DNA from 2 places in the Actibacterium sp. D185-2 genome. Region 1 is predicted to be linked to the other one. Evidence: riboswitches for the same ligand, from Rfam matches in the RefSeq annotation. Region 1 holds a riboswitch; the other holds the start of a gene.
What was found. Region 1 has a riboswitch for cobalamin ahead of ACSR1C_RS04655 (energy-coupling factor ABC transporter permease). Riboswitches for the same ligand answer to the same signal wherever they lie in the genome.
Positions count from the first base shown of each region.

Region 2: linked by a shared signal. The riboswitch ahead of ACSR1C_RS03950 (TonB-dependent receptor plug domain-containing protein) and the one ahead of ACSR1C_RS04655 (energy-coupling factor ABC transporter permease) in region 1 are both predicted to bind cobalamin.

Region 1 covers NZ_JBPWNX010000002.1:226,180-233,326, reverse strand. Annotated here, with positions in the region: gene ade (adenine deaminase) at 1-1,254, opposite strand, end outside; gene ACSR1C_RS04670 (hypothetical protein) at 1,405-1,773, shown strand; gene ACSR1C_RS04665 (hypothetical protein) at 2,268-2,639, opposite strand; gene cobF (precorrin-6A synthase (deacetylating)) at 2,823-3,575, opposite strand; gene ACSR1C_RS04655 (energy-coupling factor ABC transporter permease) at 3,638-4,315, opposite strand; cobalamin riboswitch at 4,391-4,607, opposite strand; gene cobA (uroporphyrinogen-III C-methyltransferase) at 4,624-5,346, opposite strand; gene ACSR1C_RS04645 (cobyrinate a,c-diamide synthase) at 5,343-6,656, opposite strand; gene cobM (precorrin-4 C(11)-methyltransferase) at 6,653-7,147, opposite strand, start outside.
Region 2 covers NZ_JBPWNX010000002.1:88,537-95,683, forward strand. Annotated here, with positions in the region: gene ACSR1C_RS03925 (phosphoribulokinase) at 1-185, opposite strand, end outside; gene ACSR1C_RS03930 (class 1 fructose-bisphosphatase) at 199-1,206, opposite strand; gene cbbR (LysR family regulator CbbR) at 1,310-2,230, shown strand; gene ACSR1C_RS03940 (hypothetical protein) at 2,237-2,725, opposite strand; gene ACSR1C_RS03945 (permease) at 2,722-3,276, opposite strand; cobalamin riboswitch at 3,394-3,597, shown strand; gene ACSR1C_RS03950 (TonB-dependent receptor plug domain-containing protein) at 3,736-5,583, shown strand; gene ACSR1C_RS03955 (ABC transporter substrate-binding protein) at 5,558-6,418, shown strand; gene ACSR1C_RS03960 (FecCD family ABC transporter permease) at 6,418-7,147, shown strand, end outside.

The DNA.
Region 1 (7,147 bases):
GCGCGCGGGATCGGGGCGCTTGTCGCCATCCGCCACCGCGATCACCTCGTGCAGATGCTCGGTGATGATCTTGCCGGGCAGAATGCCGATCACATCGGTGTCTTCGCGGTTGCCGACCGACCGGAACGCCGCCGCCGTCACCGTCGGTGCCTTGACCGAATGGCGCGCCACCGGGTCGATCAGATCGCGCGCCGCGAATGCCGCATCCTCCACCACCTGCCCGCCGCAGATCACCAGCGCCGCCCGACAATCGGCCAGATCGGGCAGCGCCACGATATCGGCCCGTTTGCCCGGCGCGATCTGGCCGCGATCCTTCAGTCCGAACGCCTCGGCCGCGGACAGGCTGGCCGCGCGATAGGCGGCCAGAACCGGCGTACCCAGCGCGATCAGGGTGCGGATCATGTAGTCCAGATGGCCGTATTCAGCGATGTCCAGCGGATTCCGGTCATCGGTGCACAGACACATATAGGGCGCGGTGCGTTCGGTCAGCACCGGCTGAAGCGCATGCATATCCTTGGAAACAGAGCCTTCGCGGATCAGCACCCGCATCCCTTTTTGCAGCTTTTCCACCGCCTCCTCGGCGGTCGTCGCCTCATGCTCGGTGCGGATACCGGCGGCGATATAGGCGTTCAGATCGCGCCCCGACAGCTGCGGCGCATGGCCGTCGATATGGCGGCCGCGAAACGCCGCCAGCTTGGCCATGGCGCCGGGGTCTTTGTAAATCACACCGGGATAGTTCATGAACTCGGCCAGCCCGATCACCCGCGGATGATCCTTAAGCGCGGCCAGCGCGTCGGCCCCGATCGCCGCCCCCGCCGTTTCCATATCCGTCGAGGGTACGCAGGACGACAGCTGCACCCGGATATCCATCACCGTGCGTGCCGCGGCGTCCAGAAAATAGTCGATCCCCGGCACGCCCACCACATTGGCGATCTCATGCGGGTCGCAGATCGCCGTGGTCACCCCGCGCGGGCACACGCAGCGGTCGAACTCGAACGGCGTCACCAGAGAGCTTTCGATATGCAGATGCGTGTCGATGAAACCGGGCACCAGCGTCAGGCCCGACACATCCACCACCCTGCGCGCCTCGTAATCGGCGCCGATCCCGACGATGGTATCGCCGCAGATCGCCACATCGCCCGCGATCATCGCGCCGGTGACCAGATCGAACACCTGCCCGCCGCGCAGCACCAGATCGGCGGGCGCGGCCCCGCGCCCCTGGTCGATGAGATCGGAAAGGCGCGGGTTGGTCATGGCGGGGCTCCTGCGGTTTCACACAGAGTTGCAGGCACAGGCGGCGGGATCAAGGTGCAGCAGAGGCCCGCGCCGGAAAACCCGGGAACAAGCGACGCGGTACTTCGTTGATACAGCACAATGGAGCAACCGAACGAAAGGAGTTCGACCATGAAACCGATGTTCAAAATGACCGCCCTTTCCTCGATCCTCGCCCTGTCGCTGGGCGGTGCCGCACTGGCACAAAGCAGTGAAGCCGACGAAGGCCCGTTCTTTCCCGACGCCCCCGGCGAATATGCCGGCTATGCCGTGCAGGGCGAACATGGCCAGTTTGTCGGCAACGTGACCCTGTCGGTCATCGACCCCGAAACCGGCGCGTTGGAGCGGATCATGTTCCAGCTGCCCAATGGCAACGAGGTCGAGATGGATGGCGACGACGTCCTTGCGGTCGCCGATGGCGTGGTCACCTTGTCCGTGCCCGAAAGCGCGGTGGACCGTCTGGCCAAAGCGCAACTGACCGAGATCGAGGTCATCAAGTAACGTCCAGTCCCCGACGACCCATCTGGCGGTCGGCCTTCGCGCCGGCCGCCATTTTTACGGCGCGGGGATGTGATGCGAAAACACCGGGGCCTCGATCCGTCCGATCCGGAGGTCAGCTCAGCACTGCAGCCCCCCAACCCAGAACGATCACCACTGCCGAGACAAGAAAAAGGACATATGGTAAATAAAAACCCAGACGCTGATGGGTCCGTTTTCGAGCATAGCAATACCCGCAGTTTTTACCGGAAAGACGCATGCGGTGCCCGCAAAAGTAGCACCTGAAAACGCGGATAGCCAATTCAATATCTCTTTCGTTAAAAATCTATTTTGGGCAACCTCCACAAAAGCCAATCGTCACTGCACGCGGATATTGGCAATATGAACACAATAAGGTGAAAACAGGGCAATTCGCATTAAACCCACAGGCATCAGAGCAAACCCGCTTTTGCATCGCGTTAACGTTTTGTTAACAATTTACCAGCGCCTGTTGACATTCATCGTGTTCGGATCACGGCTGCGGCGAGGCAGATGAAGGCGCTAACGCTTTCAGCGGGTTCGCAGCGCCGGATTGCGATCCCTCTGTATTCATTTAGCTTTTCGAAGACGTTCCCGATCAAGTGTCGCCATTGGCAGGTGTCGCGATCAAGCCCGGCCGGGAAGCGGCGGTTGGATTCGGGCGGGATGAGCGCCTCGATCCCGGTCAGAACCTCACGGAACCAGCTGGCATCGGACGCTCGATCAGCGAGGGACTGGCCGCAGCCCCCTTCGATCAGCGCAGCCGTGCCGCGCAGGTCGTGAGCCTGTCCGGGCAGCAGGCGGAAGCCGATCATGTTTCCGAGTGCGTCGGTCAGAGCGGTGCGGATCAAGGTGCCTCCCATTTGGCAACCATGGATCACTCAACAACCGATTTGGGAAACCTCAAACGACAACAGACCCATGGCGGACTGACGAGGGCGGGGAGCTGACGTTCGCTACACCAGAAGAATGCCCAATGTTCACTCGCGCAATTGGACATACACAGGGACCGCGAAAGGCCGCGGTGCGGCAGGTCAAAGCCACCGTAACAAGTAGGTGTCCATGATCCAGCCATGCTCGGCGCGGGCGGCGGCGCGGCGCGCGACGATGATGTCGCGAATCTCGGCCAAAGGGCCGGACAGGCGGATTTCATTTTCCATTCCGGCGTAGGCCGACCACCAGATATGGAGGCCGTCGGGAGGAAGAGTCCGGAATGCGCCGCCGCTGTCCAGCATCACGACAAGGGTTTCGGCCCCTTCCGGCCAACCGCCTTCGCACAGCTTGCGGCCGGTGGTCACGGTGAAGGTCCCGCCGATGGTGTTCAGCGGGATGGCGTGGCTGGCGGTGAGGGTCTGAATCGCAGTGATACCGGGGACGACGCGGACCTCCAGCGGTATTCGGCTCTTGAGGCGCTCGGCGATCCGCAAGGTACTGTCATAAAGCGACGGATCGCCCCAGACCAGAAAGGCGGCTCTCCCGCCTTCGGGCAGCGCGGCGGTGAGTTCCTCTAGCCAGACGTCGGCGATGGTATCATGCCAGTCTTCGACCCGCCGAAGGTAATCCGGTGTCGCCGGGTCGCGTTCGGGCAAATCGAATTCGTGCAGGCCCGGCCCCGGGGCTTGCAGCACTTGTGCGCAAATCTTCCGCCGCAAACCGGCAAGGTCGTCTTTGCCCTGCCCCTTGTGCGGGATCAGGATGACATCGGCGGCATTCAGCGCCTCGATGGCCTGCAGGGTCAGGTGCTGCGGATTGCCGGCACCGATACCGACGAGGGAGAGCGTGATCATGCGGGCTCCGGCAAGGTGTGCGCCCCCGATACCGGGACCGCACACGTTGGGTTTGGACGGCTTCAGGCCGCGTTGTAGACGCGCGAGGTCAGAAGCGGCGTCTTTGACAGGCCGCGCAGGGCCTTGGCCCCGGCCAGAACGGCCAGGTCGACCAGCGGCTCGACGATCACCACCAGCATATAGGCGCCGCCGAAGGTCAGGACCGAGGTGACGTTTTCAGCCCCGAAACCCTGACCGTAAAGCGCCCAGAAGGCCACCCAGGCCACCACGCCGCCCTGATAGGCCGTTGAAAGGGCCAGCGCCTGGCCGTATTTCAGATCAACATATGCGGTGCCGGGCGCGATGATCCGTTTGGCCAATGTGCCGACCGCATACAGCGGCACCAGCAGGGTGGTCACGTTGATGAAATACTGCGGCAGATCGAACGGGGCAAAGAACACGCCCTGCGCCAGCAGGCCAAGGGCCAAGCCGATCGCGGCAGGGGCCGCGCCGAACAGCAGGAACAGGGTGGAGCCAAGGATGAGGTGCACCTCGGACACGCCCACCGGGTAATGCGGCAGAATTTCAAAGAAGGCAAAGACCAGCACGGTGCTGAGGACGCTGCGCAGGATCAGCGCGGGCACGCCCGACTGGCGAATGGTGTCGATGGACAGTTTCAGCCCATAGGCGGCCGCACCGGCGGCAGTGGCATAGCTCAGCGCCATTTTGGCGCCGACGACAAGTCCGGGTTCGATATGCATTGGTATTTCTCCCTGCCGTCTCACCCGACGGCATTGCAAAGGGGTTGGTCCGGCATGTGCCGGGTCAGGGTTTCGGGGCGCATGCCCCTGACGGCAGGTCTCCTGACTTGCGGGTCTGTGCCGTTCCGGGCCTTCCCAACCCTTGCGGGGTCAGTGGCATTGTCCGGGCAGGCTCGCCGCTTACAGTTGCGGGGGCAGTCACGGGTTTGGCGCCTGATGGCTACACCGCACCGTGTTCCCTTTTCATCCCGGGCGCTTCGCGCCTTTGGGAACCGTCCTGGAAATCTTGTCGGTTTGTCCGGTTGTGGTCAATCCTCCTCTGCCAGCGGGCCATACAAAATAAGTGCCGGGGCATTCCCGCACAGGCCGGGCAAATGCGCTGCAAGGCCCGCAACCGTGTGGCGGCTGAGGGTCTGCGCCGAGGTCGAGATACCTTCGGCCAGCAAGGCGGGGGTGTCCGGCGGCAGCCCCCCGGCGATCAGCCGCTCGGCCAGCGCGGCAAAGGTACGCCTGCCCATATAGACGGCGGTGATGGCGTTGGTATCGGTCAGGGCGGCGGTGTTGATCTCGTCCGGCAAGGCGCCGGTGACGTCATGGCCGGTGATGAACTGCAACCGCCGCGCGGTGACACGCCGGGTCAGGGGGATGGCCGCGGCAGCGGCGGCGGCACTGGCCGAGGTTACGCCGGGAATGACCTCATAGCCGATCCCCGCCGCACGCAGGGCGCAAATCTCCTCTTCCAGCCGCCCGAATATCCCCGCATCCCCCGATTTCAGCCGCACGACGCGCGTGCCGGTTGCAGCATAGTCGACCAGCAATCGGCTGACGTGATCCTGCCGCGGCGACGGGCGGCCCGCGCGTTTGCCCACGCCCACAAGGTCGGCGCCTTCGCGGGCATATTCCAGGATCGGGCCTGCCGACAGATCGTCATAAAGCACGGCATCTGCGTTTTGCAGGCGGTCGACGGCCTTGAGCGTCAGAAGCTCAGGATCGCCGGGGCCGGAAGAGACGAAGCTGACGAACCCGCTCATGTCGCCTCCGCGATCATGTGAAAGAAGGTGCCGGTGGCATGCCCCCTGCCCGAACCGGTCTCGTGCACTTCGGCACCATTGGCGTCGAACACCCGCGCCAGCGGGGCGTCGGGTTGGTCGAGGATGGTGGAATAGTGAAACTCATGCCCGCGCAACCGGGCGCCCGCGGAATGGCCGGGCAAGGGCGCACGAAGCTCGGCAAGCCGGTAGCCCAGGTGCATCTTGCGTTTCTGGTACGATGTCACCAGCCCCAGCAGCCCGGCCATTTCATGGCGCTGTCCCTCCTTGTCGATCAAACCGGCCCCCATCGCCATGTAGCCACCGCATTCACCGTGCACCGGCCGGGTTTCGGCAAAGGCACACAGACCCGCGCGGAACCTCCGGGCGGCGGCAAGGGTGCCGGCGTGCAATTCGGGATAGCCGCCGGGAAGCCAGCAGATATCGGCCTGCGGGTCCGGCGCCTGATCGGCCAAGGGCGAGAAGGGAATGACCTCGGCCCCCGCATTGCGCCAGCTGTCCAGGACATGCGGATAGACGAAGGAAAAGGCGGCGTCGCGTGCCAGCGCGATCCGCTGCCCCGGCGGGCGGATCGGCGGCGGCGTTGCAATCAGGGGTCGGGTCGACCGTGCGGCGGCGCGCAGACGCGGCAGGTCGATATGACCGGCGACAAACCGGGCGGCCTCGGACAGGATATGGTCAAGCGCGTGATGCTCCTGGGCCTGCACAAGACCAAGGTGGCGTTCGGGCATCTCGATACTGGCCCGGCGTGGCAGGGCACCAAGCACCGCGATCCCCGCGTCGCGCATCCCGGCGCGCACCAGCGCCTCGTGCCGCGGGCTGGCCACCCGGTTCAGCACCACGCCCGCCAGCGGCACATCGGCGCGCAGATCGGCAAAGCCGCGCGCCACGGCCGCCGCCGATTGCGCCTGGCCCGAAACGTCGAGCACGAGCACCACAGGCCAGCCGGTCAGCGCGGCGATATCTGCGCTGGCGCCCATGCCGCTTTCGCCCGGGCAGGCGACCCCGTCGAACAGACCCATCGAGCCCTCGGCCAGAACCAGTTCGGCGCCCTCGGCCGCCTGCAGCAGATGCGCCAGCAGCCCCTCGCCCATCGCCCAACTGTCAAGGTTGACCGAACTGCGCCCGGCGGCCGCCCGGTGAAAACCCGGGTCGATATAATCGGGGCCGCTTTTGAAAGGTTGCACCGCCACGCCCTGATCGGCAAAGGCGCGCAGCAGGCCCAGCATCAGCGTCGTCTTGCCCGTGCCTGACGCGGGGGCCGAGATCAGCAGGCCGGGGGGCAGGCTCATTCGCGGCCCTCCGGGAATCTGGGGCTGGTGCCCTGGGGGCGGAACCGGCGGTCGTAATCGCGCGCGTAAAGACAGCTTTCGCCGAACTCCCGCGGGTCCAGCGCCGGGCCGACAAGGATCAGCGCGGTGCGCCCGCGTTCGCCCCCCGTTGCCGCCGCGACGGTGGCAAGCGTGGCGCGCACGATCCGCTGGTCGGGCCAGGTGGCGCGCCAGACCACCGCCACCGGGCAGTCGCCGCCATAGGCCGGGATCAGCCGGGCCACCACATCGTCCAGCACATGCACCGACAGGTGAATGGCCAGCGTCGCGCCGGTGGCCGCGAAGTTTTCCAGCGCCTCCCCCGCAGGCATGGCGCTGGCGCGGCCCGAGGTCCGGGTCAGCACCAGCGATTGTGCCACACCCGGCAGGGTCAACTCGGCCTCCAGCGCGGCGGCGGCGGCGGCAAAAGCCGGGACGCCGGGGGTGATGTCAAAGGGGATGCCTTCGGCGCG
Region 2 (7,147 bases), 140 kb from region 1:
TCGGCATAACGGCGGTCCAGCTCGGCCTTCATCTCGGCGCGGTTGTAGCGGTGAAAGGCGTCGCCCTCGATCGACACCGCCTTGATGCCCTCGCGGCGGAAGATCTGATCGAACGTGTGCTTGACGGTCGAGGTGCCCGCGCCGGACGACCCGGTGACGGAAATGATCGGATGTTTCTTGCTCATGACTGGGCTTTCCTTAGACGCGGAACAGGCCGCGATTGCCGAACAGGGCCGAAACCTCCTGCTCGGGCAGATCGAAATAGGCGGCGACGCGGCTGACCTTTTCAGGCGAACCGAAAACGAAGGGGGTGCGGGCGTGCAGGCCGGGCGCGGTCTTGGCCATGATCCGGTCGTGCCCGTCGGTGGCGCCACCGCCGGCCTGCTCCATCACAAAGGCGATCGGGGCGCATTCATAAACCATGCGCAGGCGGCCCATCTCATAGCCTTCGCGTTGATCGCCGGGGTACAGGAACACGCCACCGCGGGTCAGGATGCGGTGGGTTTCGGCGACCAGCGACGCCACCCAGCGCATGTTGAAATTCTGTGCGCGCGGGCCTTCCTCGCCGGCGATGCAATCGTCGATATAGGCGCGTACCGGCTGTGGCCAGTGGCGATAGTTCGAGGCGTTGATCGCAAACTCGCGCGAGGTTTCGGGCACGCGCACCGCCGGGTTGATCAGCAGCCAGTCGCGGCTGTCGGGATCCAGCAGATATTCCTGTGTGCCATTGCCGAAGGTCACCACCAGCATGGTTTGCGGGCCATAGATGATATAACCGCCGGCCAGTTGCTCGGTGGCCGGGCGCAGTACGCTGTCATTGGCGTCCGCGCGGGCCTCGAAGATCGAAAAGATCGTTCCGATCGACACGTTCACATCGATATTCGACGAGCCGTCCAGCGGATCGATCGCCAGCGCATAGGCGCCCGCCGGGTCCAGCGCGACGACCTCGTCCTGTTCTTCGGAGGCGTACCAGCGCACGCCCGCGGTTTTCAGTCGCTCGGCAAAAGCCGCGTCGGCCAGGATATCCAGCGCCTTCTGCCCGTCCCCGCCGGTATTGGTGCCGACCTCTGCCCCCAGCTTGCCGCCCAGCGGGCCGCGCTGGATGAGATGCGAGAGTTCTGCCCCGACATCGCACAGGGCCAGGATCAGCGGCCGCAGGGCATCAGGGACGTGCCCCGATTCCGCGATCGGATCGAATGTCTGCATGGTCTCCTCCCGAATCTGGCACCGAAATGCGCATGGCTTGCTATTCCAGACTGGGGAATGTTATAGAATTTAATAAATGGTAATTCGGATTAGGGAAAATTTAATGCCAAGGGCCGATGCGGTTAGTTTCAAGCAGTTGCGCGCGTTGGGGGCGGTGGCGACCTGCGGCTCGATAACGCAGGCGGCGGCGCAGATCGGTCTGACCCCGCCGGCGGTGCACACCCAGCTGCGGCTGCTGGAGGAGAGTTTCAACTGTAAATTGCTGCATCGCGGCGCCAGTGGGGGGGCGACGCTGACCCGTCAGGGGCAGGTCGTGCTGGCCGCGACCCGGACGATCGAGGCCACGCTGAGCGCCTGCACCGCCCATGTCCGCGCGATTAACAACGGGATGGAGGGGCTGGTGGTGCTGGGGGTGGTGTCCACCGGCAAGTATTTCGCGCCGGGGTTGGTGGCGCAGTTGCAAAAGGCCTATCCGAAGATCGAGGTTCTGATGAAAATCGGCAACCGCGACATGATTGTGGCCGCACTTCAGACCGGGGCGATCGACATGGCGATCATGGGCCGCCCGCCGCGCACGCCTGTGGTGAACGCCATCCCGCTGGGGCCGCACCCGCATGTGATGATCGCGCCGCCCGGCCATCCGCTGGCGGGGCTGGAACGGGTGCCGTCCGACGCGCTGATCGAGGAAACCTTTCTGGCGCGCGAGGAAGGGTCGGGCACACGTATCCTGATGAGCCGCCTGCTGGACCGGCTGGGGCAGGGGCGCACCTACAAGATGGTCGAGATGGGCACCAACGAGACGATCAAGCAGGCGGTGATCGCGGGGCTGGGGCTGGCGCTGATTTCGCGCCATACGGTGACCGAGGAATTGCATTCGGGCCGTCTGGTCGAGCTTCGGGCCGAGGGGCTGCCGCTGTTGCGGCAATGGTTCCTGCTGCATCCGGCCGAGGTGGCGCTCAGCGCCGCCGGGCAGCGGGTCGAACGGTTCATCGCCGATCAGAACGGCGCGTTCCTGCCGGTGTGACCGGCGTCAGAGCAGCAGCATCACCACGCCCAGGATCAGTGGCAGCGGCAGCGACAGGGCCGAGCGGATCAGCATGAACCGCCGCCCCATCAGCGGCAGCTCATAGGCGATGGCGCGGTTCAGGTTCATCACCGACCAGGCGGTGACATAGGCCATCAGCGGCGCCCAGCCGGCCCCGGCCTTCAGCGCCGAGGCACCGATCGCGAAGGCCACGAACGGCCCGCCCGGCGTGGCCGCGCCAAACAGCGTGGCCAGCGCGACCCCGGTCAGGCCCGAACTGGCGCCGAACAATCGCTCGATATGGTCGACCGGCAGCAGCTCGGCCAGAAAGCCCGCGCCGACCAGCCCGACAAAGATGCGCGGCACCATGAACAGGGTGGTGGCGCGGGTGCGGGCGATCACTGCGGGCATCATGTCGGGATGGGTCGCGCGCAGGCGGCGCAGCAGCACCAGCGCCAGCGCCCACAGCAGAACGGTGCCGATCAGGATATTCATGCGCGCCGCCCCGCCGCCCAGAAATACCGCACCGCCAGCCCCAGCAGCACCGGGCCGGGCAGCGACAGCGCCATGCGCAGGGCGACGAAATCGGCGGGCAGAAAGGACAGCTCCCAGATCAGGGTGCGGTTCAGCCCCAGCAGCACCCAGCCCGACACCAGCGCCACGCCCGCGCCCAGATCGGCCCCCGCCGCCATCAGCCCGATGGTCAGCGGATAGGTCACGCTGGGTCCGCCGGGAATCACCGCGCCCGCCACCGTGGCGATGATCAGCCCGCGCAGCCCGCTGTCGGGGCCGATCAGCGCCTGTATCCGCTCGCGCGAGATCAGCATGGGCAGGATCGAGGCCAGCAGGACCCCGGCCAGAATCTTGGGCAAAAGCGCCAGAGTGAACCCGGTTTCGGTCAGAAAGATATGCCAGAACACCGCGCTGCCCTTTTGCCACCAGACGGCGGCGCCGGACAGGACGGCGATGGCGATGATGAACAGCAGGCTGCCGTCGATCATCTTGTGCGGGGTGCTGGCGCCGGGGCGCGGCGGATCAGGTTGCATGGGTCAGCTTTGGCACGGTACGCGACCCGGCGCAATTTCAGATGTGGCATGGCGGGCTTTGCGCCCCGTCGTGCGGCCCGGCCCGGATTTGGCCTTTGACTCGGGGCCGCGATGCGCTAAGGACCGTCTCACTTCGGTTCCCCCCTTCGGGGTGGATGAAAAGGGAACGCGGTGACGCCCATTCGGGCCATTCCGCGGCTGCCCCCGCAACTGTAGGCGGAGAGCAAGGCTGACAATGCCACTGGGGCCATAGGACCCCCGGGAAGGCCAGCCAAGCTGTGACCCGCTAGCCAGGAGACCTGCCGAGGTGATCACCCTTTCCGGGGCGCGGGGCGCGCAGCGGAGGCGGCCAGACCGCAGTGGTGACGTTTCACCGTCTGCGGCGGGGCCATGCCCTTTCCCGAAGACATATCGACAAAGACGGACGGGCACAGACCCGTCCCGGACGAGGGCTAGGATATGACCGTCAAACTGCTTGCCACCACTGCCACCGGCGCCCTGCTGACCGCACTGGCGGCCCCGGCCACCCATGCGCAGGAAGTGATCCTGCTGGACAAGATCACCGCATCGGCCAATCTGGAAGACACCGACGCCGACCGCAGCGGCCCGTCGGTGGTGATTGTCACCGAAGAAGAGCTGGACCAGACCGCCGAGACCCGCGTGGTGGATTATCTGGCGCGTCTGCCCGGCATCAGTGTGCGCAGCCGCGGCCCGCTGGGCGGCCAGACCGGCCTGACCATCCGCGGCGTCAGCCAGACCAATATCGCGGTGCGGGTCGACGGCATCGACGTGTCCGATCCCTCGGGCCCGCAGGTGGCTTTCGATTTCGGCAGCCTGACCACGATGGATATCAGCCGGATCGAGGTGCTGAAGGGGTCGCAATCGGCGCTTTACGGGTCCGAGGCGATCGGCGGTGTGATCGACATCACCACCAAACGCGCCACCCGCGACGGGGTCGAACAATCGGTGGGGCTGGAATATGGCAGCTATGACACCGTGAAGGGCAGCTACAGCTTCGCCGCCCGTGGTGCGGATCACGAACTGGCCTTCACCCTGTCGCATATCGAAACCGATGGCTATTCGGCCGCCGATGAAAACGACGGCAACACCGAGGAAGACGGGTTCAGCGCCGACCGGTTCAGCTTTTACGGCGAATACGTGCTGGATAACGGGGTGAAATTCATCGCCTCGGGTTTTTATGAGGATGCCGAATACGACTATGACGAAAGCGGCCCGGTCGACGGCACCCCCGACGAGGTGACCGCCAACCTGAGCAAGGGCCTGCGCGGCGCGGTGCAATTCGCCACCGGCGCGGTCGATCACGAGGTGGAACTGGCCTGGTTCGACATCGACCGCGAGCTGACCGGCACCAACATGTTTGGCCCGTTCGAATACGACTATGTCGGCGAACGCCGCACCATCGGCTATCGCGGTGCTACCGATCTGGGCGCGGCGGCGCGGCTGGTCTTTGGCGCGCAAAGCGTCGAGGAAACCTATGAAAACGATTTCGGCTTTGGCAGCTCGGGCTATGACAGCACGGTCAACAGCGCCTTCGGCGAAGTCAGTTTCGCCCCGTCGGAGCGGGCCGATGTGACCGCCACCCTGCGCTATGACGACCATTCGGAATTCGGCGATTACGTCACCGGGCGGCTGGCCGGCGTGTACCGCGCGCGCGAGGATCTGCTGTTCCGCGCCAGCCTGGCCAACGGCTTTCGCGCGCCGTCGAATTACGAATTGTACGATGTCTATTCCGGCAACCCCGATCTGGATCCCGAAACCAGCGTCAGCGCCGAGATCGGTGTCGAGAAACGCTATGGCGATCGGGGTGTGGTCAAGGCGACGGCCTTTTATATCGAGGCCGAGGATCTGATCGACTACAGCTATACCACCTACACCTATGTCCAGGCCGATGGCAAAACCCGCCGCTCGGGGCTGGAACTGTCGGGGGCGTGGAGCGTGACCGAAGAGGTCGAGCTGGCGGGCGCCTATACCTATACCGACAGTTCGGGGTCGGCGGTGCTGGACAGCTCGTCCTGGCTGACCTCGACCCCGCGCCATCTGCTGTCGCTGGCCGCGTCCTATGATGTGACCCCGGTGCTGAACGCGACGCTGACCGCGCTGCACGGCGCCGACCGGGCGGCGCTGCCGGACATGACGGTGTTCGACGCGGCCTTCACCTATGCGTTCGACGACAGCACCGCGGCCTATCTGCGGGTCGAGAACCTGTTTGACGAGGAATATCAGGTGGTGCCCGGTTATGGCACCACGGATCGGGCGTTCTATGTCGGGCTGCGCAAAAGCTTCTGAGCGCATAATCGCGCTGACCGCCGCGCTGGGCCTTTGGCTTGGCGCGGCCCTTTCGGCGTCCGCCGCCCCGCCCGAGCGCGTGGTGTCCCTGAATGTCTGCACCGACCAACTGGCGATGCTGCTGGCCGCGCCGGGGCAACTGGTGTCGGTGTCGTTTCTGGGGCAGGATCCGCATAGCTCGGCCATGGCCGCGCAGGCGCGTGCCTATCCCGTCAACCACGGTCGTGCCGAAGAGGTGTTTCTGCTGCGCCCCGATCTGGTGCTGGCGGGCAGCTATACCGCGCGCCCGGCGGTGCGGATGCTGCGCCGGCTGGGGGTCGAGGTGGTGGAATTCCCGCCCGAGCGCAGCTTGCAGGATGTGCGCGATCACCTGCTGGCGATGGGCGATCTGCTGGACCGGCAGGCGCAGGCCCGCGCGCTGGTCGCGCGGTTCGATGCCGGGCTGGCGGCATTGCACGAAGAGGTGGCCCATCGCCCCCGCGCGGCGCTTTACGGCCCCAACGGCTATACCACCGGGGCGCAGACCCTGGCGGGCGAGATTTTGCAGGCCGCCGGTTTCGCCAATATCGCGACCGAGGCCGGGCTGGGCGCGGGCGGCACGCTGGCGCTGGAGCGGCTGGTGATGCTGCGGCCCGACCTGATCGTCACCGGCACCCGCTATCCCGGTGCCTCGCGCGCCGAGGCGTTGCTGGATCACCCGGCGCTGGCGGCGCTGTTGCGGGATATGCCGCCGGTGCCCGCTACCGATGCCAACTGGGTCTGCGGCACGCCGCATGTGCTGACGGCGATCGCGGGGCTGGTGGAACTGCGCCACAGGCTGGAGGATGCGCCATGATGAGCTATCGCAGCCTGATCATCACCCTGTCGCTGGCCGTGGCGGCGCTGTTCACCGCGTCGCTGCTGATCGGTCCCGCCGGTCTGGGGCTGGGCGACAGTCTGGCGGCGCTGATCGCCGGGCGGGGCGAGGCCGAGGTGCTGGTGATGCGCGAGATTCGCCTGCCGCGTGCGGTGCTGGGGGGGATGCTGGGCGCCTCGCTGGGCCTGTCGGGGGCGGCGATGCAGGGCTATCTGCGCAACCCGCTGGCCGAGCCGGGGCTGATCGGGGTCAGCTCCTCCGCCGCGCTGGGCGCGGTGCTGGCGTTGCAGACCGGGCTTGCGGCGGCATTCGCGCTGGCGCTGCCGCTGATGGCGCTGGGCGGCGCGCTGCTGTCGGTGTTGCTGTTGCTGGTGCTGGCCGGGCCGCGCGGGTCGTCGCTGACGCTGATCCTGGCCGGGATCGCGGTCAGTGCTTTCGCCGGCGCGCTGACGTCACTGGTGCTGAACCTGTCGCCCAATCCCTATGCCGCCGCCGAGATCGTGTTCTGGATGCTCGGCTCGTTGGCCGACCGCTCGTTCACCCATGTCTGGCTGGCGCTGCCTTTCATGGCGCTGGGCTGGGTGCTGCTGGCGACATTGGGCCGGGGGCTGGACGCGCTGACCCTGGGCGAAGACGCGGCCGCCGCGCTGGGCATCCGTCTGGGCCGGGTCAGGCTGGTGCTGATCCTGGGCGTGGCCGCCTGCGTTG